Linked DNA regions of Pedobacter sp. W3I1. The protein of the gene in region 1 interacts with the protein of each later gene in a pairwise test. Links are inferred from orthologs where the notes say so. Each region holds a gene or a part of one and is shown on either strand. Other genes may lie near its edges. The genes, in order: QF042_RS15015 and recJ.

Evidence for each region.
Region 2: the proteins of QF042_RS15015 (region 1) and recJ interact in binary tests that used the Escherichia coli proteins (3 or more experiments, as listed by UniProt). The link is inferred for Pedobacter sp. W3I1 from one-to-one orthologs.

What each region holds. Positions count from the first base shown.
Region 1 is NZ_JAUSXN010000001.1:3,611,305-3,626,396, reverse strand. The notes cover bases 5,586-8,469. They hold QF042_RS15015 (DNA topoisomerase 3), read right to left. Parts: upstream 8,013-8,469; coding sequence 6,159-8,012; downstream 5,586-6,158. Other genes in these bases: QF042_RS15010 (hypothetical protein), read left to right, coding at 8,215-8,469; QF042_RS15020 (AAA domain-containing protein), read left to right, coding at 5,586-6,106. Also shown: QF042_RS15060 (phytoene/squalene synthase family protein), read left to right, coding at 1-1; idi (isopentenyl-diphosphate Delta-isomerase), read left to right, coding at 2-544; QF042_RS15050 (endonuclease), read right to left, coding at 747-1,481; QF042_RS15045 (KTSC domain-containing protein), read right to left, coding at 1,483-1,686; QF042_RS15040 (hypothetical protein), read right to left, coding at 1,732-2,112; QF042_RS15035 (hypothetical protein), read left to right, coding at 2,222-2,410; QF042_RS15030 (HipA family kinase), read left to right, coding at 2,864-3,676; QF042_RS15025 (DUF3037 domain-containing protein), read left to right, coding at 3,654-4,037; more of QF042_RS15020, read left to right, coding at 4,193-5,585; more of QF042_RS15010, read left to right, coding at 8,470-8,658; QF042_RS15005 (murein L,D-transpeptidase catalytic domain family protein), read right to left, coding at 8,655-9,440; QF042_RS15000 (SDR family oxidoreductase), read left to right, coding at 9,654-11,099; QF042_RS14995 (hypothetical protein), read left to right, coding at 11,140-11,262; QF042_RS14990 (DUF3857 domain-containing transglutaminase family protein), read right to left, coding at 11,298-13,205; QF042_RS14985 (DUF3857 domain-containing protein), read right to left, coding at 13,206-15,092.
Region 2 is NZ_JAUSXN010000001.1:5,852,787-5,867,950, forward strand. The notes cover bases 2,052-5,007. They hold recJ (single-stranded-DNA-specific exonuclease RecJ), read right to left. Parts: upstream 4,402-5,007; coding sequence 2,701-4,401; downstream 2,052-2,700. Other genes in these bases: lptB (LPS export ABC transporter ATP-binding protein), read right to left, coding at 2,052-2,618; QF042_RS23925 (sulfatase-like hydrolase/transferase), read right to left, coding at 4,504-5,007. Outside these bases: QF042_RS23905 (hypothetical protein), read right to left, coding at 1-169; QF042_RS23910 (GH3 auxin-responsive promoter family protein), read right to left, coding at 202-1,719; more of lptB, read right to left, coding at 1,878-2,051; more of QF042_RS23925, read right to left, coding at 5,008-5,829; QF042_RS23930 (Fic family protein), read left to right, coding at 5,972-7,321; QF042_RS23935 (MBL fold metallo-hydrolase), read left to right, coding at 7,333-8,100; QF042_RS23940 (YceI family protein), read right to left, coding at 8,351-8,938; QF042_RS23945 (hypothetical protein), read left to right, coding at 9,197-9,646; QF042_RS23950 (DUF4157 domain-containing protein), read left to right, coding at 9,694-10,011; gcvP (aminomethyl-transferring glycine dehydrogenase), read right to left, coding at 10,511-13,387; QF042_RS23960 (hypothetical protein), read left to right, coding at 13,736-14,587; QF042_RS23965 (hypothetical protein), read right to left, coding at 14,821-15,164. UniProt on the Escherichia coli protein: Single-stranded-DNA-specific exonuclease.

The DNA.
Region 1 (15,092 bases):
AATGGAAGAGCAAGTTATTCTGGTTGACCAGGAGGATGTGCCGAAAGGGCAGATGGATAAAATGGAAGCACACGAAAAAGGTGTATTACACCGTGCCTTTTCTGTTTTTATTTTTAATTCTAAACGCGAATTGTTGCTGCAACAAAGAGCACTAAGTAAATATCATTCAGGGGGCTTATGGACGAATACCTGTTGCAGTCATCCCCGGATTGGAGAAAGTAATATCCACGCAGCAAAAAGGAGATTGATGGAAGAAATGGGGATGGATTGCGAATTGAACTATCTGTTTAAATTTACCTATAAAGCAATATTTGAAGATGGCTTAACGGAACATGAGATAGATCACGTTTTTTTTGGTATGAGTGATAAATTACCAGTTATAAACCATGATGAAGTAGAAACCTTTAAGTATATGGATTTGGAAACGTTGACACAAGATATTGCTGTTAATCCAGGCGCCTATACACCCTGGTTAAGAATTTGTTTAGATCAGGTTGTAGCGCATGCATCAACTGCTAAAACAAAAAACGGGCATACAGCCTAAGCCATATACCCGTATCTAAATTAACGCTCTCGAGGACAAATATAAGACTAGTTTACAAAAATCCTAAAAGTTTATCATTTCTTTTACTTTAAGATTATAGTTCAGTGTTCGGAAAAAAGTGATGCAATAAAGTAAACTATTAATTTTTAGTAGTTTATGTTTTTTGAATGGAATTTTTGAGTAGGAAAATATTTTTCACCTATTAATATAGTTTTTGGCATTGGTTGCAATAATAGGTTTGCCGGTGGGTTTTGCCCAATTCCTTTTTCTCAATTATATGATGAAGCGGGCATTCCTTTTGGTTATAAATTTCCCAATGTTTGCTTAAAGTATATTCTTTTTTCCATTTTAAAAAGTCGAAGCTATAGTTTCTGGCTTCTTTAACCAGCGATTGCAGTTTTGCCGGAGATAAATTCCCTATTTTAGTTAAGGGATGTATTCGGATGCGATATAAAACTTCATTTTTAATAATATTGCCTACACCACTAAAAATCTGCTGATCGAGCAATACATCGCAAACCATAGCATCTGGCATTTCTTTTAATTTTTTTAGAGCTGCTTGGCCATTCCATTCGTCGGCCATGACGTCGTTTTCCCAGTTGTAAAGTTCATTAACATTTCCCTCTAGCAAATCTACTTTACAGGTATAAAAGTTTAGTTCATCTTTTTTAAATATAAGCCCTAGTTGTAATGGTGCTTTTTTGCGCTCGTTAATTGAATAGCTGCCAAACAGCATAAAATGGATCCGTATTGTGAAATCACTAAAACAAATCAGGAAATGTTTTCCCCAACTTTTGAAATCCTGAATTTTTTTGTGGAGCAATCTATCTTTATCGAGGTTTTTTACATAGCCTGTTACCTCCAATACCTCAGGTTTCCCCAAATGTAACTCCTTAATTAACTCTTTTAATATTACGATAGACGGGCCTTCGGGCATATTATTCCTCCTCCAGTTTCTGGAATTTAAATTTATCTTTTATGTGGCGGTTAAAATATCTTCCTTTCGATCCCGAAGCCTTTAACATTTTATACATGCGTTCAGGAACATTTTTATAGAGGTAAACCATATCGGTTACAAAGGTGATTTTCAATGCTTCGGTAGCAGCATCATAACTAAAATATTTGATCACTGACGATGGCATAAATATCAGATTATACCTTAAAAACAGCTGCCATTACAAATGGTTTCAATCGTTTTTAAGTGTTGATTCTTCTTTCTGAACTTTGATCTTTTCCTTTTTCAAATCGATACGGATAATGTTGTATAGGCTCATATAAACATTTGCAATCCATACTATCGAAAAAAAAGAAATAATGTAGCCACGCCAATCCGGGTAAATTAAAGTGAATTTTGTAATAAAAAGCAGAATCAGGGTTACATAATGGCTAAAGCAGTATTCGCATGTAAATACATAAAAGAATTTTCTTTTCGCCAGCTGATTGCAGTTTTTAGAACGGTCTATACAGAATTCACGCGCCTCTTTGAAAATTTCTTCTTTGGTAACTGTCCAGGCTATGCAAGCTACAGGCAAAGCTATAATAAAGAGGTAATAGAGGTGTGTTTCCATAGTAATCAAATTGGGGTATCAATACAACCTTAAACCATTGAAAATGTTTATTAAGCGATAAACATTTTGATTATATTTATGTTAATTAAAACATATCTAATTATTTATTATGGAAAGATCAGAAATCATATCTCTACTTGAGGTAATCAATCAACAGGTTAGTTCTTCGGTTTTAGGTGGGATGGAAGAAGAGTATGAAGAATTAGAAAGCATGGGCCTGATTAAAATTAACCGGGATTCGGTACAATGGTCATCATCCATGACTCCTGCTGGAAATGCTTATTTAGGGCATGAATAGCTGGGTTACCGTATGCACAGGAAATGGTTAACTATAAATGATCATCTCTATGATTTGGAAAGCAATTTCAGTGGTTCTTAGCTTAAGGTAGTTCCGCCCCCGTTTCTGCCCCGATGAAAAATCGAGGGCATTTCACTATGGTCGGGTTTAGCTTACTCAGGTTTTTGCTATTATGTCAGTTTTCCTTGCAGTAGGCAGTCTACTCTCAACAATTGACTCAATACTACCGACTTTGGACTTCAGACTTTGGACTTCAGACTAAAATACGGGTCCAAGCCATCAAGACTGAACCTTGCTAATGGTTGCAGGCTTTGCGCTTCAAAAAAAAGCTATTACTTTTTAACGGTTGATCGCTAGATTTCATCAGGATCTTTACGACTAAACTTTGACCAATTTATTGTTGGAATTCTGCTAAATTTGCAGCAAGTTTAGAATTGTGCCTAAATAAAATAAATGGCCATTCTATCTGCAGATATGAACGATTTACAACTTAGAACGGTAAATGTAACCAGGTATGTTACGCCTTTACGCGAGGGTGGCTCTATGCCCGCTATTGCTGAGGCTGATGATAACTTTTTATATGTACTGAAATTTAGAGGAGCAGGACAAGGTACCAGGGCTTTAATTGCTGAATTAATTGGCGGTGAAATAGCCCGCTATTTAGGTTTACGTGTACCTGAATTGGTTTTTGCCAATTTAGATGAAGCTTTTGGGAGAACAGAGCCAGACGAAGAAATCCAGGATCTGCTAAAGGCCAGCGTTGGCTTAAATTTGGCGTTGCACTATCTATCTGGAGCAATAACATTCGATCCAACGGTAACTACGGTGGATGCCAAACTTGCTTCGCAGATTGTATGGCTTGATTGTTTTTTAACCAACATGGACCGTACCTGCAGAAACACCAATATGTTACTGTGGCATAAAGAACTTTGGTTAATAGACCATGGTGCTGCATTATATTTTCATCATTCCTGGCAAAATTGGGAAGAGCAGGCTATTAAACCTTTCTTTTTGGTAAAAGACCATGTATTGTTACCCTGGGCTACTGAATTGGATACTGTAAATGAAGAGTTTAGTAAACTACTTAGTCGCGAAAAAATAGAAGCGGTTATTAATTTAATTCCTGATGACTGGCTGGAAGGCGAAACGAATTTTGAAAGCAAAGTGGAACATCGCAATGCTTATACACATTTCCTTACTACCAGATTAGCTCATTCAACTATATTTTTAAAAGAAGCACAGCATGCAAGGGAAATTCTTATTTGAGTATGCTGTGATTCGCGTAATGCCCAGGGTAGAACGTGAAGAATTTATTAATGTGGGCATTATTTTGTTTTGTGCGAAGCAAAAGTTTTTAAAAAGTATTTTTGCCTTAGATGAGAAAAGAATAATGGCTTTTTCTGCTGAGGTAGATCTAGAAGCGCTAAAAGAGAACTTAAGCGCATTTGAAAGAATAAGTGCGGCTGCAAAAGGATCAGGCCCCATTGGGCAGTACGATCAGGCTTCCCGGTTTAGGTGGCTTACCGCAACCAGAAGTACTGTAGTGCAATGCTCAAAAGTACATCCAGGCTTCTGCGATGATGCCGAAGAGACTTTGTTAAGACTGCATCAGGAGCTTGTTTTGTAGTGCTATGCGTATGGCGCTAAGCGTTTGATACCTTTAGAATCAGACAGTTTTGAGTTAAAACAATCACTCAGGTTACAATTGGCAGTTTTCAGTTATTAATAAAGAAATCTAACAATTAACCGATTAACCAATTTAAACAATTAACCCCTTTCGTCTTGCCAAAAGAATATTTCAAAAAACTTCAGGATTTGCTTGATACCGAACGCAACGAAGATTTACAATCGTACTTAAAACTTACAGAAAATACTTCGGCGGCCGATAGGAGGGCCTTGGGTTTAACCTGGTATCCTATTGCAATCAGGAATACCGAAATAGGCCGGGGTGACTATTTAACTGTAGAGTTGGAAAGAACTACCCATCAGGATTTTTCTCATCAGTTCCGTTTTGGATCTGCTGTGGTATTGTTTTCTAATCACGATGCCAAAGAAGATAGGATAGAGGGGACTATCAATCATCAAAGTGGTAGCAGGATGAAAATCAGCTTCCGTGTTGATGAATTGCCAGACTGGACAAGAGATGGCAAACTCGGTGTAGACTTACTTTTTGATAATAACAGTTACGACGAAATGCAGAATGCCCTTAAGCAGGCTACACAGCTGGCAGAAAATGAATCAGAAAATAAACTGATCCGCATTTTAACGAAAGGAGAAAAACCTTCATTTCAGGGAGAAGAGAAATTTATTATTCCAAATACACTAAATGACTCACAGCAATTAGCGGTGAATAAAATTATTGCAGCCGATCATTTAGCTGTGGTACATGGTCCGCCAGGAACCGGAAAAACAACAACACTGGTGCATGCTATAAAATCGTTGGTTAAACACAATGATCAAAAAATTCTGGTGGTAGCGCCAAGTAATACCGCTGTTGACCTACTTACGGAGAAGTTAGCTGCTGAAGGGCTGAAAGTAATCCGTGTGGGTAACCCGGCAAGGGTTTCTGAGAGGTTACTTGCGGCGACTCTTGATCATCAAATGGCCGATCATCCGGAGATGAAAACGATTAAGGCTTTAAAAAAACAGGCCAGTGAGTATAAAAACATGGCCCACAAATATAAACGGAGTTTTGGTAAAGCAGAACGCGACCAAAGGAAGGCGCTGTTCGACGAAGCACATAAAATTGGAAAAGAAGTAGAAAAAACGGAACAATACATTATGGATAATCTGTTTGCCAAATCACAGATTATTACTGCCACATTGGTAGGGGCTAACCATTATACCGTTCGGAATTTAAAGTATAATACCATTGTAATTGATGAGGCAGGACAGGCTTTAGAACCGGCTTGCTGGATACCAATTTTAAAAGCACAGAAAGTAATATTGGCTGGCGATCATTTTCAACTTTCACCAACTATAAAATCAAATGAAGCAGCCAGAAATGGCTTAAGTAATACTTTATTAGAAAAAACGGTGAACCTTCATCCAGAGTCGGTTGTGTTGTTAAAAGAGCAATACAGGATGAACAAAGATATTATGGGTTATTCATCGCAGGTATTTTACAAAAATGAATTAAAAGCCCATCACTCTGTTGCCGATCATTTATTATTTACTGGCGATCAGCCGATTCAATTTATCGATACGGCAGGTTGTAGTTTCGACGAAAAGTTAGATGGAACAAGTACCACCAATCCAGATGAAGCCGCATTTTTGGTTAAACATTTAACAAACCTGGTTGGCAATTTAACCGCAAATTCTACAACAGATGCTTTTCCATCCATTGCAATTGTTTCACCTTATAAACAGCAGGTTCAGATTTTAAATGCGTTGGTTCAGGAAAATGAAATTTTAAGTCCATATCGTAGTAAGATTGCTGTAAATACCATTGATAGCTTTCAGGGGCAGGAACGCGATGTGGTTTATATCAGCTTAACCAGGAGTAATAGCGATGGAAGCATAGGGTTTTTATCAGATACGAGAAGAATGAATGTTGCCATGACGAGGGCCAGGAAAAAGCTGGTTATTATTGGCGACAGCTCCACATTATCGAAATCTAATTTTTATGCTGAGTTTATCCATTATGCAGAACAATTGGACGCCTACCACAGCGCCTGGGAATTTATGGAGTTATAGCCATAAATGGTTACTTTTTATACCTGCTTGACATTCTATGAAGTAGTTGATGCTAAACCTTTTCCAGTTTCTTTTCTTCTGCGAGTTTGCCTGATATACTTGCCCCTGCAAGTAACAGCTCGTGCGTAATGGTTTTGGTATATTCTGTAATTTCAGATTTAAAATCTTTTACCGATGAGCCAGAACGTATTTCTTCTAACCTTTTTTCCCACTGTCCGGTAAGCTCAGCCTGTGCAATCTGTTTATCTTTAACCACTTCGTAAACAGCTAGTCCTTTATTGGTAGGGACAAGATTTCTCTTTTCCCTTGTAATGTATTCTCTGGTGATTAAGGTTTCGATAATGGATGCACGCGTTGCAGGTGTACCTAAACCACTATCTTTCATGGCATAACGTAATTCTTCATCTTCAATCTCCTTGCCGCACGTTTCGAGCGCTTTTAATAACGAAGCTTCGTTATACATGGGCTTAGGTTTAGTTTGTTTTTCTAAAAGAGATTTTTCGGTTATAGGCAATTGTTCTCCAACGGCAACCTTTGGTAGGGCCGCATTGTCTTCATCCTTTTTATCATCTTCAGGGTCGTTAAAAACAGCCCGCCAGCCTGCAGAACGGATTACCGTTCCATTGGCCACAAAAGTAACTCCTGATTGAATGGTTATTTTGGTTAATTCCTTAATACATTCCTGGTGAAAAGCCTCAATCATACGCCCAACAACCATATCGTATACGGCTTGTTTATCTGCACTTAGCCCATAAGCCTGTTCGCCGGTAGGTAAAACAGCATGGTGATCGGTTACTTTTTTAGCGTTAACACTTCGTTTGTTTAAAGTGATCGTTTGCAGAAACTGTGCTTGTTTTCCAAAATCAGCATGATCGGTAAATTTTGCAATCAAATCCGGAACGCCGGCAAAAACATCATCGCCAATATAACGCGATCCGGTACGGGGATAAGAAACCAATTTACTCTCGTACAGGTTCTGTAAGATATTAAGTGTTTGATCGGCAGTATATCCCTTTTTCTTATTGGCTTCTTGCTGCAAACTGCTTAAATCATGAAGTAGCGGTGGTGGTTCTTTTCTCGGCTTAGCTTCTACAGCCGTAATGTTTCCGCCTGTTGGAAAGCCAGAAGCCACATCCTCAACAAGCGCAAATAGTTTTTCTACTTCTTCCTTTTCTTTATAATTCGAAGTTGATATAGCCTTAAAAACCTGCTCATCTTTAGAAAGTAAAATGCTGATCTGATAATAGGTTTGAGGTACGAAGTTTTTAATTTCCAGAAAACGAGCGCAGATCATGGCCAGGGTAGGTGTTTGTACCCGTCCTAACGAAAGAACTGTTCTGTTGCCAGCAGAAATACTGAGTGCCTGCGTAGCATTCATCCCCACCAGCCAATCCGATTCTGAGCGGCAATGGGCCGAATTAAATAAAGTATCGTAATCTGTTCCAGGTTTTAAATTTCTGAATCCATCTTTTATAGCTTCATCTGTTTGCGAAGAGATCCAAAGGCGTTTGAAAGGTTTTTTGCATTTCAGGTAATAATAAATGTACCTGAAAATCAATTCACCCTCACGCCCGGCATCCGTTGCCACAATAATTTCGCTAGCCTCATCGAAAAGTTTTTTAATGGTGTTTAATTGTTTCCGAACTGCCGGATCTTCTACAAAACCATCTTTTGTTTTAATCTTCCTGACAGCAAGTTTAAACTTTTGCGGAAGCATGGGTAAATGTTGCTTCCTCCAGCCAATAAAACCATAGTCCTGAGGGGGAGCCAATTGTAACAAATGCCCAAATGCCCAGGTAAAAGAATATCCTTTGCCTTCAATGTATCCATCTTTTCTGGTGGTTGCTCCGAAAACTTTAGCAAGTTCACGACCAACAGAGGGCTTTTCTGCAATTACAATCTTCATGAATGGCTTATCTTTTCAAGCCCAAAGATGATTAAAATATCGGCAACAGATTAAAAAAATTACTCACAATGCTATTTAACACTCGTTTTGGTAAACAATTATCAAATAACTTTGTCCATCATTTGTATCAGCAATTTTTATATCGAATTGATTAACAATTCGGTAATTTCTCCATCTAACCGCTACAATTGATTTTTAATGAATGGATAAAATTTATGAACTGGCAGGAAATAAAATTAAAGTTAGGCTCGAGCCTCAATTAATCCGCGTGTATAGTAATGCTCAACTTTGGGCTTATCTTGATGGAAAAGTAGAGGCAAGGTTTGAGCTGATGGTAAATACAATTAAAGCCGACTATGAACAGCATTTCGGCAAAGCACTGGCTATTTCTAACGCTTCGCTTATCGTAGAAATCCTGGTACATGTTTACTGCGATTACCTGGGTTTATCCTTCAACCGTATAATACAAATAAAATGGATTCAGGCTTTGGTTAAAAAACTGCTCAAGCGTGCCGAGGTTGTAGATTGCGGCGAAACAGGGGTAGACAGTAACCGTTGGGTTTGGGATTTGCTCGCCAGTTGTAAAACGATCTTTACCTGGATCTTCCCTAAAAACCTAAACGCCAAAAATATTAAGCGTCATTAATCCATTTGAGCCGTTAATATTTGCTCTTGATTTAAAATGACGCTTGCGGCCAATGTTTCATTCAAAAAAGAAGAATTATATTGCTGATCAGAATTGTTGATAAAAAGCACTGTCCGGTCTGATATGGTGTTGATCACCTGATCGGCCAGCTTAGCAGGAACGGCAGGACAACCCTGGCTTCTGCCCAGTCTGCCCAATTGATCGATGCTTTTTTGGCTTACATAACTTGCTCCATGCACAACGATAGCTCTTTCCCTTGCATTGCTGTTAAAACCCTGGTCCATGCCATCCAGTTTAAGCGAACGGCCATGTTTTCCATAATAAATTTCGCCAGTTAAATAAAAGCCTAAACTGCTCTGATTTGAATTGATGTTATTGGAAAAATTGGATGGTTTATCGCCGCCGCTGTTCTGTCCGTGAGCCACCCAGGTATTCAACAGGAGTTTTTTGCTTGCCAGATCGATAATATATAAACGTTTTTTACTGCTTTCCTGATCGAAATCGGCAATGGTTAAGATAGATTTGGCATGTAACAGACCAGAATATTTCAAGTTATAAAAACCGGTTAAGGCTTTTTCAAAAACCTGTTCGCTTAATCCGGCAGAATCTAAATGAACCTGGTGGTAAATATTCGAGATATATTGATTGTATAGGCTATCTGCAGCTATTTGCTTAACTACTTCTTTTTGTGTTTTTGGAAGCTCCACCGCTTTCCAACTTGTTCCGACAATGCTCATACCCACTAAAAAAATCGTAGCAATGTCCAGGATGTATTTCTTCATTCAGTATGGTTTAGTTTGATATTGAGTTATTTATACGGTTTTTGCGTTCAAATGTTGCCCAAAACAATTTTGTAGTGTTGCAAATACAAATGGTTTTACATTGCTGTGACTTAAGGCAGGGTATATAGCTTTTAAGAATATAAATTTAATTTTCTGAAAATTAATTATACTAACAATCTTTTTTATTTGGTGTTATGTATAAAACCTGTACACATGAAGATTTTATTAACCGGAGCAAACGGTTACATTGGCACCAGACTACTGCCGCTATTGTTAGAAGAAAAGCACGAAATCGTTTGTATGGTAAGGGATAAGCGCAGGTTTATTTCAGCGTCTGATTTAAGTGATCAGGTTAAGATTATTACAGGCGATTTACTGGATGCAGCAAGCTTAAAAGAAATTCCAAAAGATATTGATGCTGCATATTACCTGGTTCATTCCATGTCTTCAAGCCAAACTGGTTTTAGTGATATGGAAAAAGCTTCTTCCGAAAACTTTTCAGCAGCAATAAGCGAGACTAATTGTAAACAGATTATTTATTTAACAGGGATTGCGAATGATGAACATCTCTCAGAACATCTTGGTTCGAGGTTAGCGGTAGAAGCAGAACTTAAATCATCAGGAAAAGCCTGTACCATTTTAAGAGCGGCTATTATTATTGGCTCGGGTAGTGCCTCATTCGAAATTATTAGGGATTTAACTGAAAAAATTCCTTTCATGATTACACCCAAATGGGTTGAAACCCGTTGCCAGCCAATTGGTATACGTGATGTTTTAGCTTATTTAATTGGTGTACTGCATAATGATAAGGCCTATAATAACACTTTTGATATCGGTGGGCCAGATATTCTGACCTATCGGGAAATGCTTTTAGGCTATGCTAAAGAACGTGGATTAAAACGCTGGATCATTACCGTTCCTGTTTTAACACCAAGATTATCTTCGTTATGGCTAAATATGATTACTCCGGTACCTTATGCGCTTGCCCGAAGCCTGGTAGACAGCATGAAAAATGAAGTGGTTTGTAAAGATAACCGGATCCAGCATGTGGTGCCCAGGGATTGTTTAACTTATGCTGAAGCTTTACACCTCGCCTTTGAAAAGATTGATCAAAACTCTATAGTTTCGAGTTGGAAAGACGCATTAAACCGTGGTTACCTGAATTCGAATTTTATGGATCAGATTAAGGTTCCACAGAATGGAACTTTACAGTATAAAGTTAAAATGCCCTTTGAACGCAAGGCTGAAGAAGTTTTTGAAAACATTTGGAGCATTGGTGGCAATAGAGGCTGGTATTTTATGGATTGGCTCTGGCATTTACGCGGCTTTTTGGATAAAATGTTTGGTGGGGTAGGCACCAGAAGAGGAAGAACCAGCAATACCGATTTACAGGCCGGAGATGTACTCGATTTCTGGCGTGTTTTATTGGCTGATAAAAAGAGTAAACGATTATTGCTTTATGCCGAAATGAAAGTACCTGGTGAGGCATGGCTTGAACTGAAACTGGTAGAATTTCATGGAAAAGCATTTTTATCACAAATAGCTACCTTTAGACCTAAAGGTTTGTGGGGCAGGGCATATTGGTATGCCATGTGGCCCTTTCATGTAATACTCTTTAAGGGGATGGCCAAAGAGATTACTACTTACAAACCCCGATAATTAAATCTATTTGCCTACTTTTGCCTTATAACAATGTAAAATGCCAAACGAAGAAAATGATTACTCTTTCTGGACCAAGTACAAGAGATTTGCCTCAACAGAAATTTTGATGTATTTAATTATGATTATTGGTATCGGTCTTGGAATTGTTTTTTTAAGCTAAAGCCTGTTTTTGTTTCCCGCAGATATGATTTCAGCCTATTTTTTTAAGCTAAGTGCTAATTTTAAATAATCTGCAGAATTTACATTATTAATGAAATTCGAAAACTCATTATACTGCGCAGCAGGAAATGTACCATCGTTTAGTATAAATTTCCGGTAATAGGTTAGTTTGTTACCCGCTAAACTTGCCTTACATACATACTCACCAAAAGGACTTTTAAAAACCTTGTCTTGTGCAATAATCAACGCTGTATTTACATTATCTGGTAAAGTATAAACTATGGTATCTTCATCAGTATAACCACGGTTAATGTAAACAGGCAAGGTTCTATTCTTTATTTCGGGAATCGACCTCCTAAGATTAAATGCATTGAGCTGCAAAAACATTTTATTTCCATTAACAGGCGCATAATTTCTGATATTGATGCTTACTTCTTCCGTTAATTTAGGTGATATGTCTTTTTTCTGTGCAAAGGAAACTGCCTCGAAATCGATATTATCGATGTTGTAAGCTTCTTTTAATAGTTTATGCTGTTCGGTTATTGATTTACCAATCAACGATTCCTGGTTTTCATATTGTGAACCAGCGTAAATGGTATTCATTTTACCAGATACACTTCCGTCTGATTGAACATTTAAGTCGGCCTTACGTATCTGTAAGTTCTCAGCGGTGGTTAGTTTTGGCGTGTGTAATAGTTTTCCGCCATCGGCAGTACAGGCAAGCACTAATCTATCATCCGTAAAATCGCTTAAAAAACCAAATGGGATTTTTTGGCTGGTGCATTCTAACCAGGTGGTATCACCCTTTAATGGCATACACAGGATAATATGATTGCCCTGAACCATACTGGCGTAATTTGTGTCCATACTTTTCTTTTCTGAACCAGCTGATACTACACAATAATAAGAATCTATATTTGCGGCACTGAGCAGGCTTTGCATGTAATTTACCAAAGCTTTACAGTCGCCATAGCCCAACCGGTCTACTTCGCTGGCTGCAATGGGTTGAAAACCGCCAATACCAATTTGTACGCTGATATACCTTGTTTTATCTTGTAAATACTGATAGATTTTGCGCGCTTTATCTTTCTCTGTTTTTTCGTTTTTTACCAGATCTTTTATCATTTCAATGGTGGCAGGTGGCAAGGCTTTGCGTGCTACTAACAAATCGTCATAAATCCATTTACCCAGCTCTTTCCAGTTGGTATAACTGCCTTTATGATTGTAATAATAAAACTCCTGGGGAGCGATCTGGATGCTGGTGGCGTAAGTTTCGTGTGCCGGGCTATAGGGCTCAGTTCTAACGGCAATGATATTGTCTGCTTTCCAAATTGTTTTTTTCTGCTTCTCATCCGTTACTACTTCTGGTGTTCCGCTATAGTTCTGGGTTTTTATTCTTACCTGGCCTGTTGGTTTACAAATAAAGGTATAAGTACTTTTCTCTACTGAAACATCATCTGCTGGTTTCGGGTTCCAACCGGGTATAATCAGATTTTGTTTATTTCTGATTTCATAATTATAAACCAGTGTGTAAGGATACTGGTTTACCGCTGGCAGATAATGTTTTACGCGACTATCAACAAATAGCGAAAATCCATCAGCCGCGCTCATGTCAGCAAAATCGCTCTGAGAAAACTTGTTGGTGAGTTTGCCAACGCTATTATAAACTTCTCCTTTAATCCCTTTAATTGAAATATTTTTATCGTAATAGATTACCAAACGTGCTTCATCCTCTCCATTTTGGTTAAATACCGTAATGGCTTTTTTTACATTAAGCACGACGTTATCAGGCGAGCGCATATCAATGGTTGTTTCTTCATTTCTGATGCAGGCATTGGCCCTGTTGCGCAGATTAGCTGGAATTAGATCAACATCATAGTTATCTTGTGCAAAGCCAATAATAGAAAGTAAAAGCAAGAAAAACGTAGAGAATAAAAATTTCATTTAATTTGCTTTTTTTAATAAAAATTCTGTTTTTTGGTTCTGAATGATCTTGCTATAAAATTCCTTTAGGAAAAGATATTCTTCCGGCTGATAAATAGCATTATTAAACTGTAAAATCTGACTCATCGAAATGGTGTTTTCATCTAAACCAGTCTGCAATATATACCTTCCACCGGCATTGGGTAAAGCAATAGCCATATCTTTCGGTTTTTCTATCAATTGGTATTTTTCTGGTAAAAGCACACTGACAATAATCCGCTCGTCGGATGCAGCACCCAAATCAACAGGATAGGTACGCTCGTTTAAATTAAACGGATTTTTCGAAATGGTATTAATAAAAAATGGGCTGAAGTAAAACTGATCTTTATTGGTGCCATCGTTTATAGTAAACTCTACTTCGTATTTTTCTATTAAAGAATTTTCTACACTATCCAGGTTTGAAATTTTATGATCCAGTATCTTAATTCTGGTTAACCGCTCATCAAGTTTCTCTACATACTCTTCTGGAGAACTGTATTTAAGGATATCTTTACGTTTGCTATATGCCGCGTAACCCATTGTATGAGTAGTTAAAGTGCCAATAATTTTTCCATCAGTAGTCATTTTTCCGGTAAGGATATAATTAGTAGTTGTTTTCTGGCTGGCCTTTAAATCGATCCAGTAAGATGGCTTTTTTAAATTGATTACCCTGCCTTGATCGTTAATGCACCGTAACGGTAACAAACCGAAGGGTAACAGCGGCTCTGTAGCATCCAATAGATAACTTTTATCGGCAATATTTACTTTGGCAACCAGGTAATTAAAATCGCTCATTACCGGGTAAAGCTTATTTACAGTTCCATTATCACGGGTAGAAAGTATAACGGCTTCTGCATCTAAACCAGCTGCAGAAAGTGCCGCAATTAAACTCAGATTAACATCTGCCACATTTCCTGATCTATTTTCCAGTGCCTTTTTAATGTTATCTTCTGAGTATTTTCCATAATAATTATTCCATTTGATCTGTTTTTTGATATAATTATAAACGGCTTTTGCTTTATCCAGATCATTTGTACTCTCTTTTGTGATTTCTGGAATAAGGTCTTTAAAAACATCTTTCCTTTTCATCTGGTCGCCCAGGGTTTTGTAGGATGATAGTTCATAATCAACATCTTTCCAGGTTTTGGTATAAGACGTTTTACCTCCATTTAAGTTCTGAACATCCGAAAGTTCAAAATAAATGGCCGATTTGAAGTTACTGGGAGCGGTCATGTTATCTTCCTCAATAAATGCCGGAATATTTTTCATCATGTAGTTGATTTTTGAGCAATCGATAGCTACACCTGAAAGCCTTAAACATTCTTTGCTCAGTTCAACTTTTTGGTCAGTTAGTTTTTGAAATCCACGTAATGAAACATTGTAATTGTAAATGCCCGGGATATAAACCAAATATTCGCTAATCACCTTTGGAATGTTGCTTTGAAATTCCCAGGTTTTGAAATTAAATAAGTTGGGCGATTTTAACCTATAACTATACTCAATTACCGATCCTTCCTTGAGGTTTGGAAGCGTAAACTTGGTCAATATGGTATATTTTGACCGGTTTTCAACGAAAATAGCCTTTTTATCCATCACTGTTTCTACAAAATTATTGTCGACATAATTAAAAGTAGAAGCTTTTAAATCACTAATTGTTTCTTCGCGAGATTCGTCTTTATAGGTTGGGATAACAATGTTAGCTTCCTTAAAGCCCTCTTTATTATATATTTTGATTTTTACGTGGTGTTCAAAAATCAGTTCTAAACTGCCTGTATTATCGTCTCGTTGAATTGATGCCGTTCCAAATTCTTTTAAAACAATAGCATTGGCATTACTGTCTAATTTTTTTCTATCGAATTCGTAATCGTC
Region 2 (15,164 bases), 2.2 Mb from region 1 along the record:
TTTTCTCATCCCAGAGTTTATCCATTTCATCCGATGCCGATTTTGCGAAATATTTGGTCAACATTTCTTTAATATCATTCAATTGATTATCGGATAAATTATATTGAAATAATTTTAATAGCTCTAGCTGAACATTTGTCAATTTCCCTGTCGCTTCCATATTTTTCATTGTGAACTAAAACAAATATAATCAATAATATGCTAAGATGATTTCATCATCTCCAAAATATCATCTACATATTTTCGCTCATTGGCTAAACGTGGTACTTTATGCTGTCCGCCGAGTTTATCTTTTGCTTTTAACCAATTATAAAAGGTATTGGCAGGCGCATTATGCACTTTGGGGCGGGCTAAAGCCATATCCTTAAAACGTTTGGCATCATAATCAGAGTTCACCTCGCGGAGTGTATTGTCCATAACATCAACAAATTTCTCAAAATCATTCGGCTGTTTATCAAATTCTATGATCCACTCGTGCCCACCAGCTTTTTCATCTTTAAAGTAAATAGGTCCGGCGGTATAATCTTTAATTTCGGCACCGGTTTCCTGACAAGCTTTGGTTAAGGCCTGTTCTGCATTATCAATAATCACTTCTTCGCCAAAGGCATTAATGAAATGTTTGGTACGCCCGGTAATTTTAATGCGGTAAGGAGAAAGAGAAGTAAATTGAATGGTATCACCAATCATATAACGCCATAAACCACCGTTTGTAGAAATAACAATGGCGTAATTTTTATGCAATTCAACTTCACCCAGCATCAATGCCTTTGGATTTTCTTCACAGATATTCTCCATCGGCACAAATTCATAGAAAATACCATAATCCAGCATCAGTAACATTTCTTCTGAGTTATCCTGATCCTGAATGCCGAAAAATCCTTCGGAGGCATTATAAGTTTCCAGATAGTACATTTCATCGGATGGGATGAGCTGTTTAAACTGCTCACGATAAGGTGCGAAGTTTACCGCACCGTGGATATACAATTCGAGGTTTGGCCAAACCTCCAGTAAATTCTGCTTCCCGGTAAGTTCGAGCACCTTTTTGGCCAGTACAATAGTCCAGGTGGGTACGCCCGAAATGCTGGTTACATTTTCATTGATGGTGGCTTCAGCCATTCTATCCATCTTGATTTCGTAATTGTCCATCAAAGCAATAGACATATCGGGCGTTCGGTAATATTCAGCCCAGATGGGAAGATTTTTAATCAATACGGCAGATAAATCGCCATAAAAACAATCTTCGTTTAACTGATTAACCTGATGGCTGCCACCTAAAACCAAACCTTTCCCGGTAAACATCTGGTTATCGGGACGGTTATTACAGTAAATGGAAAGCATATCTTTACCACCTTTAAAATGGCATTCCTCTAACGATTCCGGAGAAACAGGAATAAACTTACTCCTATCACTTGTGGTACCTGATGATTTTGCAAACCATTTGATATCAGACGGCCAGAGAATATTCTGTTCGCCATTAAGCATGCGCTCAATATAAGGTTTTAAGGTATCGTAATTTTGGATCGGAACACGCTCCTGGTATTGTTGTGGAGTTAAGATTGATTTATAATCGTACAGTTTGCCCCATTCGGTATTTTCGGCACTATCAATCAGGGTATGGAACCACTCTTCCTGAACATCGTACGGATATTTCATAAAAAGCTCGATCTGGTGGATCCGCTTTTTCATTAACCAGGTAAAAATTGAATTTACAAATGCCATATTAAAAAATAAACAGCTGATTTTTACCACAGATGTTGACAGATAAACACAAATACTGTTGTTTTTGTTGCAACAATAATCTGATCTCTTTACCTGAAATAGTTTTATCTGTGTTTATGATCTTTATTCCTGAAAACCGGGACAAGAATTGGTTAATATTAAACATCAAATTTCTTACGTTTCAGCACAAAGTTCGACCCAAGATAAACTTTTCTTACCATCTCGTTCTCAGCTAATACTTCAGGAACACCCTGTTCCAAAATTTTACCTTCAAAAAGCAGGTATGCCCTATCGGTAATGGAAAGTGTTTCCTGTACGTTGTGATCGGTAATTAAGATTCCTATATTTTTATGTTTCAGTTTGGCTACAATACTTTGGATTTCTTCTACCGCAATTGGGTCTACCCCTGCAAAAGGTTCATCTAATAAGATAAAATTAGGGTTGGCGGCTAAAGCACGCGCAATTTCGGTACGGCGACGTTCACCTCCCGATAATAAATCGCCACGGTTTTTACGCACTTTATGCAAGCTAAACTCGTTAATTAGTTCTTCGAGTTTATCACGCTGTTCTTCCTTGGTCAATTTGCTCATTTCCAAAATGGCCAGGATATTATCCTCAACAGTAAGTTTTCTAAAAACAGATGCTTCTTGAGCCAGATAACCGATCCCTTTTTGTGCCCTTCGGTACATCGGATCTTCGGTAATATCTTCTTCCTCTAAAAAGATACGGCCTTCATTTGGCTTGATCAGCCCCACAATCATGTAAAATGAAGTTGTTTTTCCGGCTCCATTGGGGCCCAAAAGACCAACAATTTCTCCTTGACTTACATTGAAGGAAACATTGTTTACAACGGTACGCTGTTTATATTTTTTAACGAGATTTTCGGCTCTTAATATCATATATTGATTGCTATCCTTGGTCTGTCACATTGAGCTTGTCGAAATGTCCTTCGACGGGCTCAGGATGACACCTTGGAAATAGTTAATTAACTTTTATTCCTTTAATATTTAACTGCAAACGTTTCTTATCTCTCCATACGTTTTCTTCTAACGTATAACAAACCGAAAATGGCACTTTTGGTTGTAAAAGATTTTCAAATTCGGCCAATCCGAATGCAATGCCTTCAAAAATAGGCGAATTTTGTTGTTTTATATTAATTTTTAAATGATTTGCGCCAACAGCCATGGCGTGCTGTGCGAGATATACGTTATGGGTAACAAATATAGGAGCCATATTTTCTGGGCCAAAGGGTCCCATTTGCGATAAAACGCGATAGAATTTACCATCTATCTGCGCCAGTTCGATTTCAGCATCAATCCTGATCATCGGTGTAAGGAGTTCTTCTGTGATACTGGCCGATACAATTTCTTCAAATTTATCAGCAAGGGCATCTACATTGTGTTGCTGCATAGTTAAACCTGCTGCAAATTTATGTCCACCATATTGATCCAATAAATCGGCACAACCGCTTAAAGCTTCGTATAAATCAAAACCAACCACCGATCGGCAAGAACCTGCTACATGTCCGTTAGATTTCGTTAATACAATTGTTGGGCGATAATACTTTTCAGTTAAACGCGAAGCTACGATTCCGATTACCCCCTTATGCCAGTTTTCGTTAAATACAACGGTAGTTTTTTTGTTGATCAGGATATCACTTTCCCCAATTAAAGCCAATGCCTCGCGGGTAATGTCCTGATCGTAGGTTTTACGCTCTGTATTTTTAAGGTTTATTAGTTCGCTTTGCTCCAATGCGTTTCCATCTACCTGGCAAAGCAACATGGCAACTGCATGTTTAGCATGGTCTATCCTTCCGGCGGCATTAATGCGCGGGCCTAATGTAAAAACCACATCGGTAATGCTGTAGTTTTCGGTTTTACCCGACACTTCCATCAGGGCACGCAGACCTTCGCATGGATTGGTATTTAATTTTTTTAAGCCATAATAGGCTAAAATCCTATTCTCGCCCACTACCGGAACAATATCAGCAGCGATGCTTACCATCACTAAATCTAAATATTGCAGGTAAGTTTCTTTCGGAAGCTGATGTTTTTGCGCATAAGCTTGCGCAAGTTTAAAGCCAATACCGCAGCCTGCAAGTTCTTTAAAAGGGTATTCACAGTCTGAACGTTTAGGATCTAAAACAGCAATGGCTTGAGGCAGTTCATCTCCGGGTAAATGGTGATCGCAGATAATGAAATCGACACCTAAATTGTTGGCGTAATCAATTTTATCGATAGATTTTATTCCACAATCTAAGGCAATAATTAAAGAGAACCCATTTTCACTGGCATAATCAATCCCCGCGGTAGAAATGCCATACCCTTCCAGATAGCGATCGGGAATATAATATTCGATGTTTTTAGTGAGCTGCGAAAAGAAACTGAAGGCCAGTGCAACCGAAGTTGTACCGTCTACATCATAATCGCCATAGATCAGTATTTTTTCGTGATTGGACAATGCAGTTTCAATGCGGGCTATAGCAACATCCATATCCTTCATTAAAAAAGGATCATGAAGATGGTCAAGATCTGGCCTGAAGAAATCTTTGGCCTGATCGAAATCACAAATATTCCGTTGTACGAGTATTTGTGCAAGTGAGCGATCTATATTAAGTTGTTCTGCTATTTTTGTTATCGCAGCATCATTGCAATCTGATGCCAGTACCCATCTTTTTTCCATTTATTCTGTCTCCGAACAGTAAATATACATTTTAATTGGATATGATGGAGGCAATATCTAATGGGTTGACGAACAAGACCTTTAAAAACAAAAAGTTAAATTTTACTTGGAATTTCCGGGATACTCTTGATAAAGCTTGATCAGATGTGCCTTTTGGCTTGCATATTTTGCATCATCAATTAAATTTACACGTTCAGCCGGATCCCACGATAAATTGTACAGCTCAGTAAGTTCTTTATCGCCTTTTTTGGTAATCCTCAGTTTCCAGTCGCCATCTTTTACGCCTTCTAAAACGTAATTATGATAGTAGATTGGGCGGTGCGGTTTATCGTAATTTTTGGTTGTAAGCAAAGCTGAAACCGATTCTCCATCATACACTTTTTGAGGTAATTTGCTTTTTGTCCACTCGGCCAGTGTAGGAAAAACATCCAGATTTGAAATGGGCTTGGTTAACTGGGTATTATTAAGTGTATGGCCTTTCCAATATACAATAAAGGGAACACGGTGTCCGCCTTCATAAGAAATACCTTTCGATCCTCTAAAAACTCCAGCTGAGCCCACATGGTAAAACCTGGTAAAACCATCGTCGTACATGCGTTGTGGCGCATTAATCCAGGGACCATTATCACTGGTGAAGATAAAAATGGTATTATCTGCCTGCCCGGAAGCGACTACCTGTTTCCAGATTGCAGCTAAACCGGCATCCATATCTTCAATCACGTCGCCCAGTTCGCCACCTGCCGAAGGTATTCTTCGGCTTTTTTGTGCCGCAAAGGCAACAGGTAAGTGTGGCATGTTTTGCGCCAGGTACAGGAAAAACGGTTTCTTAGCTGCGGCACTTTGTTTGATAAATTTGATCGATTCGCGGGTGTAAGAACTGGTTAAAATACTATCGTGCGGTTTGTAAATTTCTGGTTTATTATTTCTGAAAACTTTAATCGTGGTATCCGTTTTTACGTAAGGCGCTCTATAATCGTGACTATACAAAAGACCATAAAATTCATCAAAACCCTTTTTATTAGGTAGCGAAACACCATGATCGCCCAAATGCCACTTTCCAACTAAAGCAGTAGCATAGCCTGATTGTTTAAGCATCTGCGCAATGGTAATTTCATCTTCAGGTATGCCACGTTTATCGCCCGGGCCTATTGGCCATGGCAAATCCATCCTGCTACAGTATCTTCCTGTTAGCAATGATGCTCTTGATGGTGTACAGGTTGGTGAAGTGGTAACAAAGTTTGTGGCTTTAATCCCATTCGCAGCCATTCCATCTAAAAACGGCGTCTTAATCAGCGGACTTCCATAACATGAAATATCGGCATAACCCATATCATCAGCCAATACGATAATTACGTTGGGTTTTTGCTGTGCTTTTAACTGTGTAGAAAAACTTATAGCCAGCAGAAAAATTAAGATTCGGAGATTCATGCTGGAAATTTAAGCATCATATTTTACAAAAAAAGGAAGTATCCAAGCTTTTACCAAAACAAATACTCAAGTTTAGATTGTTACCTTTGTTTATAGATTATTCTTAATTTAACATCTTTCATTAATAGTTAAATCTTTGCCAATGCTTTCTAAAAACTTGCTATCCGAAATTAAAGAAAAATCAGATCTGCTTAATTCCTTAAAGCCTTTAAGCCCTGAAAATCAAGCCAAACTTGATAAGAAGTTTCGTTTAGAATTTAATTTTAATTCCAATCATTTAGAAGGCAATACCCTAACTTATGGCGAAACTGAATTATTGTTAATTTTTGATCAAACAGAAGGAACGCACGATTATCGTGAGTATCAGGAAATGCAGGCACATGATGTTGCTTTACGCATGATCCAAGAAGAAGCAGCCGAAACAGAAAGACCTTTATTGGAAAATTTCATAAGAGATTTAAATGCAAAAATCTTGGTTAAACCATTTTGGAAAGATGCCATCACTGCAGATGGACAAGATACGCGTAAACAAATCATACCAGGTGAATATAAAAAAACACCAAATTCGGTAAGACTTTCTAACGGAGAAATTTTTAGTTATTCTGCTCCAGGTGATGTGCAAAAAGAAATGGCCGAACTTGTTGCCTGGTTCAATGAAAACAACGGAACAGAAGATCCTGTACTTTTAGCAGCACTGTTACATTACCGATTTGTGCGGATCCATCCTTTCGATGATGGTAATGGCAGAACCGCGAGACTTTTAATGAATTATGTTTTTGCTAAAAATAATCTGCCTTTAGTCATTATTAAAAGTGCAGCTAAAAAAGATTATCTGGCTGCATTAAACCGTGCAGATACTGGAGATTTAAGTACTTTTGTTGAATATATTGGAAATCAGCTTTTATGGAGTTTAGATTTGAGCATTAAAGCAGCTAAAGGAGAAGATATCGATGAGGATGATGATTTAGATAAGGAATTGGAATTATTGAAACAGGAACTTAACCAAGTCCCGAATGAATTTGAGCAAGAAAAAACTTATTCGGATGTTGCAAACGTTATGGAAAACAGTATTATCCCCTTGTTTCTCGAGCTTAATTCAAAAATTGACAAAATAAAAGATCTATTTGTAAAAGCGGAATGTAATATACAAATCTCACATGTTAAGCCAAATGGATATCATGATCAATTATTTTTCACGTCAGATGACTTTTTGTTTGGAAGTTCTTTCAAGGCTTACGAAATACAAGCAGCAATTATAAATTTTAATTGTACTGCTCTTAAGAAAACAATAAGACATAAAGACATAAATTATACTTTACAGATTGATTTTGATGGCTATAATTATAGAATTTCAAATAAATTCAAAAATGAAGAGTTAATCATTTTACCTTATAAAACTTTCTTATCAAAACACAACATTGATAGTATCGTTAAAGTAGTAGTTTCATATGTCATAGATGAAATCAAATCAGCAACAAATCTTAACATATAAATTTATACATTTTGCTAGTTCATACCCTATTCGAAGGCACCTATTCAGTTGATGCGTCAAAGAAATTTGTTCCTTTCGACCCTGCCATACATCATTTTAAAGATAGACCCGCATCACTATTTGTTAGCGTTCAGCCTTTTTTAGTCGAGCTGAAGAATGATTTGATACTTTTTGATACAGGTTTGGGGTTTAGTGATGACCATGGTGAATTGATTTTACATAAAAATATCCGCAATGCGGGTTTCGACCCGACTGATGTAACCAAGGTTTTAATGTCACATTTACATTACGACCACTCCGGAGGAATGATCCATAAACAGGGGAATGATAAAGTCGAACTGAGTTTCCCTGATGCAGAATATGTAATTAACCGTGGTGAGTGGGAAACGGCATTTAGCAGCACTTCATCTTCTTACCATACCGATATTTTCGATTTTGTTCAGCGTAACGCTCAATTAAAATTTGTAGAGGGCGATGGCGCATTAGATGAAACCACTGCTTTCGAATTTACAGGCGCACACTGCCCCAATCACCAGGTTTTCCTTTTAACAGAAGGCAAACAGAAAATATTTTTTGGAGGTGACGTACTGCCTGAACCTGAAGAGCTGGTTAAAAACTTTATAGCCAAATATGATTTCGATGGCCGCAAGGCAATGGAACTGCGTAAAGAATTTGGAAAACGAGCAGCTGAAGAAAACTGGGAATGTTTATTTTACCATGGCAAAAGTGCCGCAACCGGTTTTGTTGATGCTGTTGAGGGCGGATTTAGGATTAGGTAGGTTTAGGGTTTAGGGTTTAGGGTTTAGGGTTTAGGGTTTAGGGGAAAACAGACCTATAATGGATTTAGTATACTTGAGGCTAAAAAGGCGATTTATTATTTTTCTTAAATCGTGGTTGGCTAAAGCCGAACCACAATGAAATTCATCGTCACCTGATTTACTTACCAATCATTCATTGTTGCCTGCTTCAGCTGGCACAAAAAAAGCCTCGACACATGCCGAGGCTTTTCTTTTTCCGAGACGGAAATAATTATTTTTTAGCTACTAATTTAACAGCTAATTCAAAGTTATCATCGATTGCTTTGTCGCCAATGCTGTCGAAGAATGATTTAGAACCATATTTGATGTCATATTTAGTTCTGTCAACAACGATTTTACCAGCCAAAGCTGAAGCTGTACCATCTGCATTAACCGTTACAGTTGCAGGGAAGCTTAATGGTTTAGTAATACCTTTGATGGTTAAATTACCTGATACCGTTACATTAGCACCTGAACCGACCACTTTAGTAATTACGAAGGTTGAAGTTGGGAATTTAGCTGTACCGAAGAAATCATCTGCTTTTAAGTGACCTTCTAATTTAGCGCTGCCATCAGCATCTTTAATTGAAGCCATATCAATCACAAATGTACCACCAGTTACATTTTTACCGTTAACGGCTAAAGTACCTGATTGTAACGCTACAGTTCCGTTGTGAGAACCTGTTACTTTTTTACCAACCCAAGTGATGGTCGATTTTGCTGCATCTACAGTATAAGTTACTGGTTTAGTAGGGTTTTTAAAAGCTGACAAGGCTACTACTGCTACTAATAAAAAAATTGAGCTAATTTTTAATTTCATTTTCTGGTTTTTTAAAATTTGATACAAATATAGATTAACTGCCGATCTCTTGTTATTGACCTATGTTAAGTTTTTTCAAAAGTAATCGGATTTATTTAAAATCATTCTATTGACTGCACAATTGTAGTGAAGGTTTAATTTGTTTACTTTTTAATGTGAAATATAGAAAGGTAGAAGGCTGAAGGTTTAAGGCATAAGGTTTTCCGTTCTAGAAAAAATAATATCATATCTTTAAAAAATTAAAATCCAGACCCATTCATGAAAAATAAATTTTACGCTGCTCTGTACCTACTATGCTTATTTTTTACCTTAACCGGATGCAACTTTAATAGCGCTTACCTCAATCGCGAGGAAGATAAAAAAGATGCAGAGAAAGTAGCAGATCAATTTTACGCTTTGGTTGAGAAAAATGATTTGAAAAATCTAAGCCCTCTTCTTAGCGATCAATTTAAAGCAACAACCAGCACACAAAAATTAAATGACTATTTAACCGGGGCTGTAAACAAGCTAGGTGAAATAAAAAACAAAAAGTTAGATCACTGGGAAACGAAAGTAATCAGAGGCTCAAATCCATCTGCAAAGTATGTACTATATTATGTTGTAGAAAGAGCAAAATTTCAAGCAAAAGAAACAGTTACCTTAACTGCAGAAAACGACCAGATTAAAGTTTTAGGTTATAATGTTAATTCTGAAGGTTTATTTAAATAGGAAGAAACCTTGATCTATAAAAGGCATTGAAATCGGGCAACTAAAGCATGGCTAAGAAAAATTTACCAGACAAGTTAAAAAATGGCATTGAAGCACTTTCGGGTATTTCGATGGATGATGTTCGTGTCCACTTCAATTCGGATAAACCTGCACAATTGGCTGCTTTGGCCTACGCACAGGGTATTGACATCCATTTAGCATCGGGCCAGGAAGAACATTTACCGCACGAAGCATGGCATGTAGTACAACAAACACAAGGCAGGGTTAAAGCAAGCACTCAGCTCAAATCTAATGAAGTTATTACTGATGATTCTGGCCTGGAAAAAGAAGCTGACAAAATGGGGGCAAAAGCAGCTGATCTTTAAGGATAGATTGAATAATTGAATCGCTCTCTCGACCTATTACTTTACACTTCAAACCCCTTCATTCCTAAACCTGACAGCAGCGAAAATCCTTTTTGTTTGCACTTACAGTAAAAGATTGCTTCGTCGTTCCTCCTCGCAATGACGATGTAACGAGAGCAGAAACCACAAAAAGATTGAAGCGAATGGCAGGGTTGCAGCCTCAGATGGAAAGTGACATTCGTTTCCAAAAAAAAATGCTTTGTATCTTCCATTGATATATTCATAAGAAAAATCGTCATCTCGACTGAAACGCAGTGGAATGGAGAGATCTATCTTGAGATAGATTTCTCGACTTCGCTGCACTCCGCTCGAAATGACGATATCGCGAGAGAAGATCTCTTCTTAACTTCAACAACGTTCAGCGTAACAATCACAAAAAAAAGGTTTAAGATTTTCTGCTGTATGCTTTACGCACCCTGCAAAAAACCTTAAACCCTCTACCTTCCCGCCTTCTACCTTACTAAGGTACGATCTCTTCTAAATAACTCTCTATCGGCGGACAAGCACAAATCAATGCCCTGTCACCATGGCTATCGTTAACACGACTAACTGAAGGCCAGAACTTGCGTTCTAACACATAAGGGAGTGGAAAAGCAGCTGTTTGACGGCTATAAGCATGATCCCATTCGTTAGCCGTAATTACCGAAACCGTATGAGGCGCATTTTTTAATGGGTTATCTATTTTATCTAATATACCGTTTTCTACAGCGGTAATTTCGTTTTTAATCGCGATTAAGGCATCACAGAAACGGTCTAATTCATGTTTAGGCTCCGATTCTGTAGGTTCAACCATCAACGTACCCGCAACCGGAAACGAAACCGTTGGTGCGTGAAAACCGTAATCCATTAAACGTTTGGCAATATCGGTAACTTCGATTCCGAACGCTTTAAACGAACGGCAATCTAAGATCATCTCGTGTGCACAACGTCCCTGAGCACCTGAATAAAGTACTGGGTAGTGTTGCTCTAAACGCGCTTTCATATAGTTTGCGTTTAAAATTGCATATTTAGTGGCATTAGTTAAACCTTCAGCACCCATCATCGCAATATAAGCATGAGAGATGATCAAGATCGAAGCCGAGCCCCAAGGTGCAGATGAAACTGCAGAAATTGATTTTCCTTTATCAATATCAACCACAGTATGACCAGGAAGATAAGGAACCAGGTGTTTGGCAACACCGATCGGGCCCATACCAGGACCGCCACCACCATGAGGGATACAGAATGTTTTGTGCAAGTTTAAGTGACAAACATCGGCACCGATATTAGCCGGACTTGTTAAACCAACCTGCGCATTCATGTTTGCACCATCCATATATACCTGTCCACCGTTAGCGTGAATGGTTTCGCAGATTTCGATAATACTTTCTTCAAATACCCCGTGAGTAGATGGATAAGTTACCATCAAACACGATAAGTTGTCTTTGTGTAATTCTGCTTTTGCCTTTAAATCTTCAACATCGATGTTACCGTTTTCTAAAGATTTAACTACAACAATTTTCATATCGGCCATTGCCGCAGAAGCAGGGTTTGTTCCATGTGCCGAAGCAGGAATTAACGCTACGTTACGGTGGAAATCGCCTCTATCATGGTGATAAGCGCGGATAACCATTAAACCAGCATATTCGCCCTGAGCACCAGCATTTGGCTGTAAACTCATCGCAGCGAAACCGGTAATTTCACTTAACCATTTATCCAGTTCGTTAAAAACAGAATAATAACCTAATACCTGATCGGCAGGGGCAAACGGATGGATGCGGCCGAAGTGAGACCAGGTAACCGGGATCATTTCTGCTGTTGCATTTAATTTCATGGTACAGCTACCCAAAGCAATCATCGAGTGGCAAAGCGATAAATCTTTAGCTTCTAATGATTTGATGTAACGCAACATTTCATGTTCTGAATGGTGCAGATTAAAGATTGGGTGTGTTAAATAAGCAGAAGTACGTTGTAATGTAGCTGGAATAACGGTTTCTACATTTTCTACCACTTCAACCTGATCTGCTGCGATAGCTTTGACTTTAGCAAATATTTTAGCAATTAAAGCTACATCTTCGAAAGTGCTGGTTTCATCGAACGAAATGGTTGCTACGTTACCAACATAGTTTAAGTTGATTTCGTTATCGATACATCCTGAATGGATACCGCCTTTTAAATCGCCTAAATCGAAACGAATCGTATCGAAATAAGCAGCATTTAACTGCTCAAAACCTAAACCCTTTAAGGTAGAGGCTAAACTAATGGCCAAACCATGCGTACGTTCTGCAATTGCTTTTAATCCTTTCGGACCGTGGTAAGCAGCATAAAAACCAGCCATAATGGCCAATAATGCCTGTGCAGTACAGATGTTTGATGTTGCTTTATCTCTACGGATATGCTGCTCGCGCGTTTGCAAAGCCATACGTAAAGCATAATCGCCATGGCTATCAATGGTTACACCAATGATACGACCCGGGATATTACGTTTATATTCTTCTTTAGTTGCAAAAAATGCAGCATGTGGCCCACCAAAACCCATTGGTATACCTAAACGCTGTGTAGTACCAACTACTACATCAGCTCCCCACTCGCCCGGAGGCGTTAATAAGGTTAAGCTTAAAATATCGGCAACTACCGTTAATTTAATATTCTGGTTGTGCAACGCTGATGCAAAGTCTTTGTAATCGAAAACCTCACCGTTTCCTGCCGGATACTGAACAATTGCACCAAAGAAATCTTCAGTAGCTACTAAATCTAAATGACTTCCAATAACCAGCTCAATGCCATAAGGATTAGCACGTGTTTTTAAAATATCGATTGTTTGAGGGAAAAGCAATTCTGAAACGAAGAACTTTTTAGCTGCCTGATTTTTACGCAAGCTGTATTGCATAAACATCGCCTCGGCAGCAGCAGTACCTTCATCCAATAAAGATGCGTTGGCAATTTCCATTCCGGTTAAATCGATAACCATGGTTTGGAAATTTAACAAAGCCTGTAAACGACCTTGAGCAATTTCTGCCTGGTATGGCGTATATTGTGTGTACCATCCTGGGTTTTCGAATACGTTACGTAAAATTACACCTGGGGTAATGGTATCATAATAACCTTGACCGATAAAGCTTTTGAAAACTTTATTCAACAATGAAGTTTGTTTTAAAGCACCAAGATATTCAGTTTCTGATTTCGCTGCAGGCAAGTTTAAAGGCTGTTTTAACCTAATTGTTGTCGGAACAGTTTGTTCAATCAGCTCATCAATAGAATTTACGCCAACAGCTTGCAACATTTCGGCTGTATCTGCCTCATTTGGTGCAATATGACGATTTTGAAAATCTTCCTTGTAATGGATATTTAAGCTCATGCGGTATGAATAATAAATTTGCGTGCAAAGGTAGCAAAAACGAAGCTGTATTTCACTATCAATCAGTGTAAAAAAGGTGTCCTATTTATACTTAAAAGCGACAAAGTAGATAGATTTTATGCATAAACAGGAAGACAAACGTTTGTTCATTTTTAATACATTAACTGATTATTTGGAAAGCAGTAACTGTACTGAAATTTAAGTTTGTCGCCATGGTTAACTTCAATCTTTTTGAAACTAATTGCGCTAAATCAATAGAGGTCTGCAACGTAAAATATCAGCTACTAAAGGAAAGGGGAAAAGCATTTTTATAAATTTGAAAAGCATTTTACCTACCATGCCCTACTTATGCCAATAGCTAAAAATAACGTCGCACTTTTAGTTCATGCCTGCGATCGTTATGAATTTCTTTATAAAGGTTTTGATTACGCTTTCTCAGAAAACTGGGATTTTAAAATACCATGCAACTATTATTTCGCTACGGAAGTAAAAGAAGTGGAAGTGAATGGTTTTAGAAATATCAAATCAGGTGAGGGCGAATGGGCCGACCGTTTAATAACACTATTAACAAATTTAGAAGAGGAGTATATCCTCTATTTCCAGGAAGATATGTGGTTAAGTAAACTGGTTAATCCTAAATTTTTTACAATCCTGTTCGAACAGGCTAATAAAAACGGCTGGCAACAGGTTAAGCTCCATAGTTCAAGCGTTTACAAAACCAAAGAAACGGCTAATTTTATCGAAGGATTTAATATTGCAGCGCTTGACAATGTAGCATCACAATTTCTAATGTCGCACCAGATTACACTTTGGAGAAAAGATTTCCTACTTGCTCAACTTTATAAAAACGAACATCCCTGGAGAAATGAACGCAAAGGCACGCAAAGATTAAAAAAATTAAACCCTTTAATTCTTCATGCCGATTGCTTTGCAGAAAACGGTTCAGACGAAATCAATAACAATAAAACCCCATCTGAACGGAGCGAGTATTATGCCGTTTCATTTAACAGTACACTGAATTCGAATGTGGTTCGCTTTATTGAGATGCTAAATTCAGGCAATCAATCTCAAAAAGATTATGCTACTGAACTCCAAAAGCATTACGACAATGATTTAACTCATGATGGTAAGGAAAAACCAAAAAAAGAAGATTTTTTTAAGAAGATTAAAACCTATCTGTGGGAAAAAATTCGCAATTAATTTTTGCATATCATATAAGTTTGAAAAGCAATGGCTGTGCTAAAATTCAAGTCTGTTCCCGCCATTCGCTACAATCTTTTTGCTACTCCATTGTCATGCTGAAGGTTGCTGCAAACAAAAAGGATTTTCGCTGCTGTCGGGTTTAAACACGCAAGACAATACAAGAAACAGAGGTTGCAGGGCGCATTAGGCATTACGCTCTTATCTTTGGTCTTTCAACTTTAGTCTTTTAGCTATTTCTGCACTTTCCAGCCCTCATCTTTGCTCAACTTTAATTTATAGGTTTTGGTAATGAAGTTGCTGTTTTTATTGGCGTCTTTATCAAAGGGTTCAAAATCGGTAGTTGTCATTTTAAGTGATACGGTAACTTTTGCAGTGCTCGAGTTTACCTGCGCAAAATCTACAGGCTTTTCATCGGCTAAAACATATTCTACCACTTTTACGGTTGCCTTATCTCCATCCTGTTTCAACACCAATGGGCTCGCTTTGTCAGTTAAAGTAATCTGATAAACGAAACTGCTATCTTTTGAAAGGAACTTCTTTTTAGCTGCTTTCAAATCCAATGTCACCAAGCCTT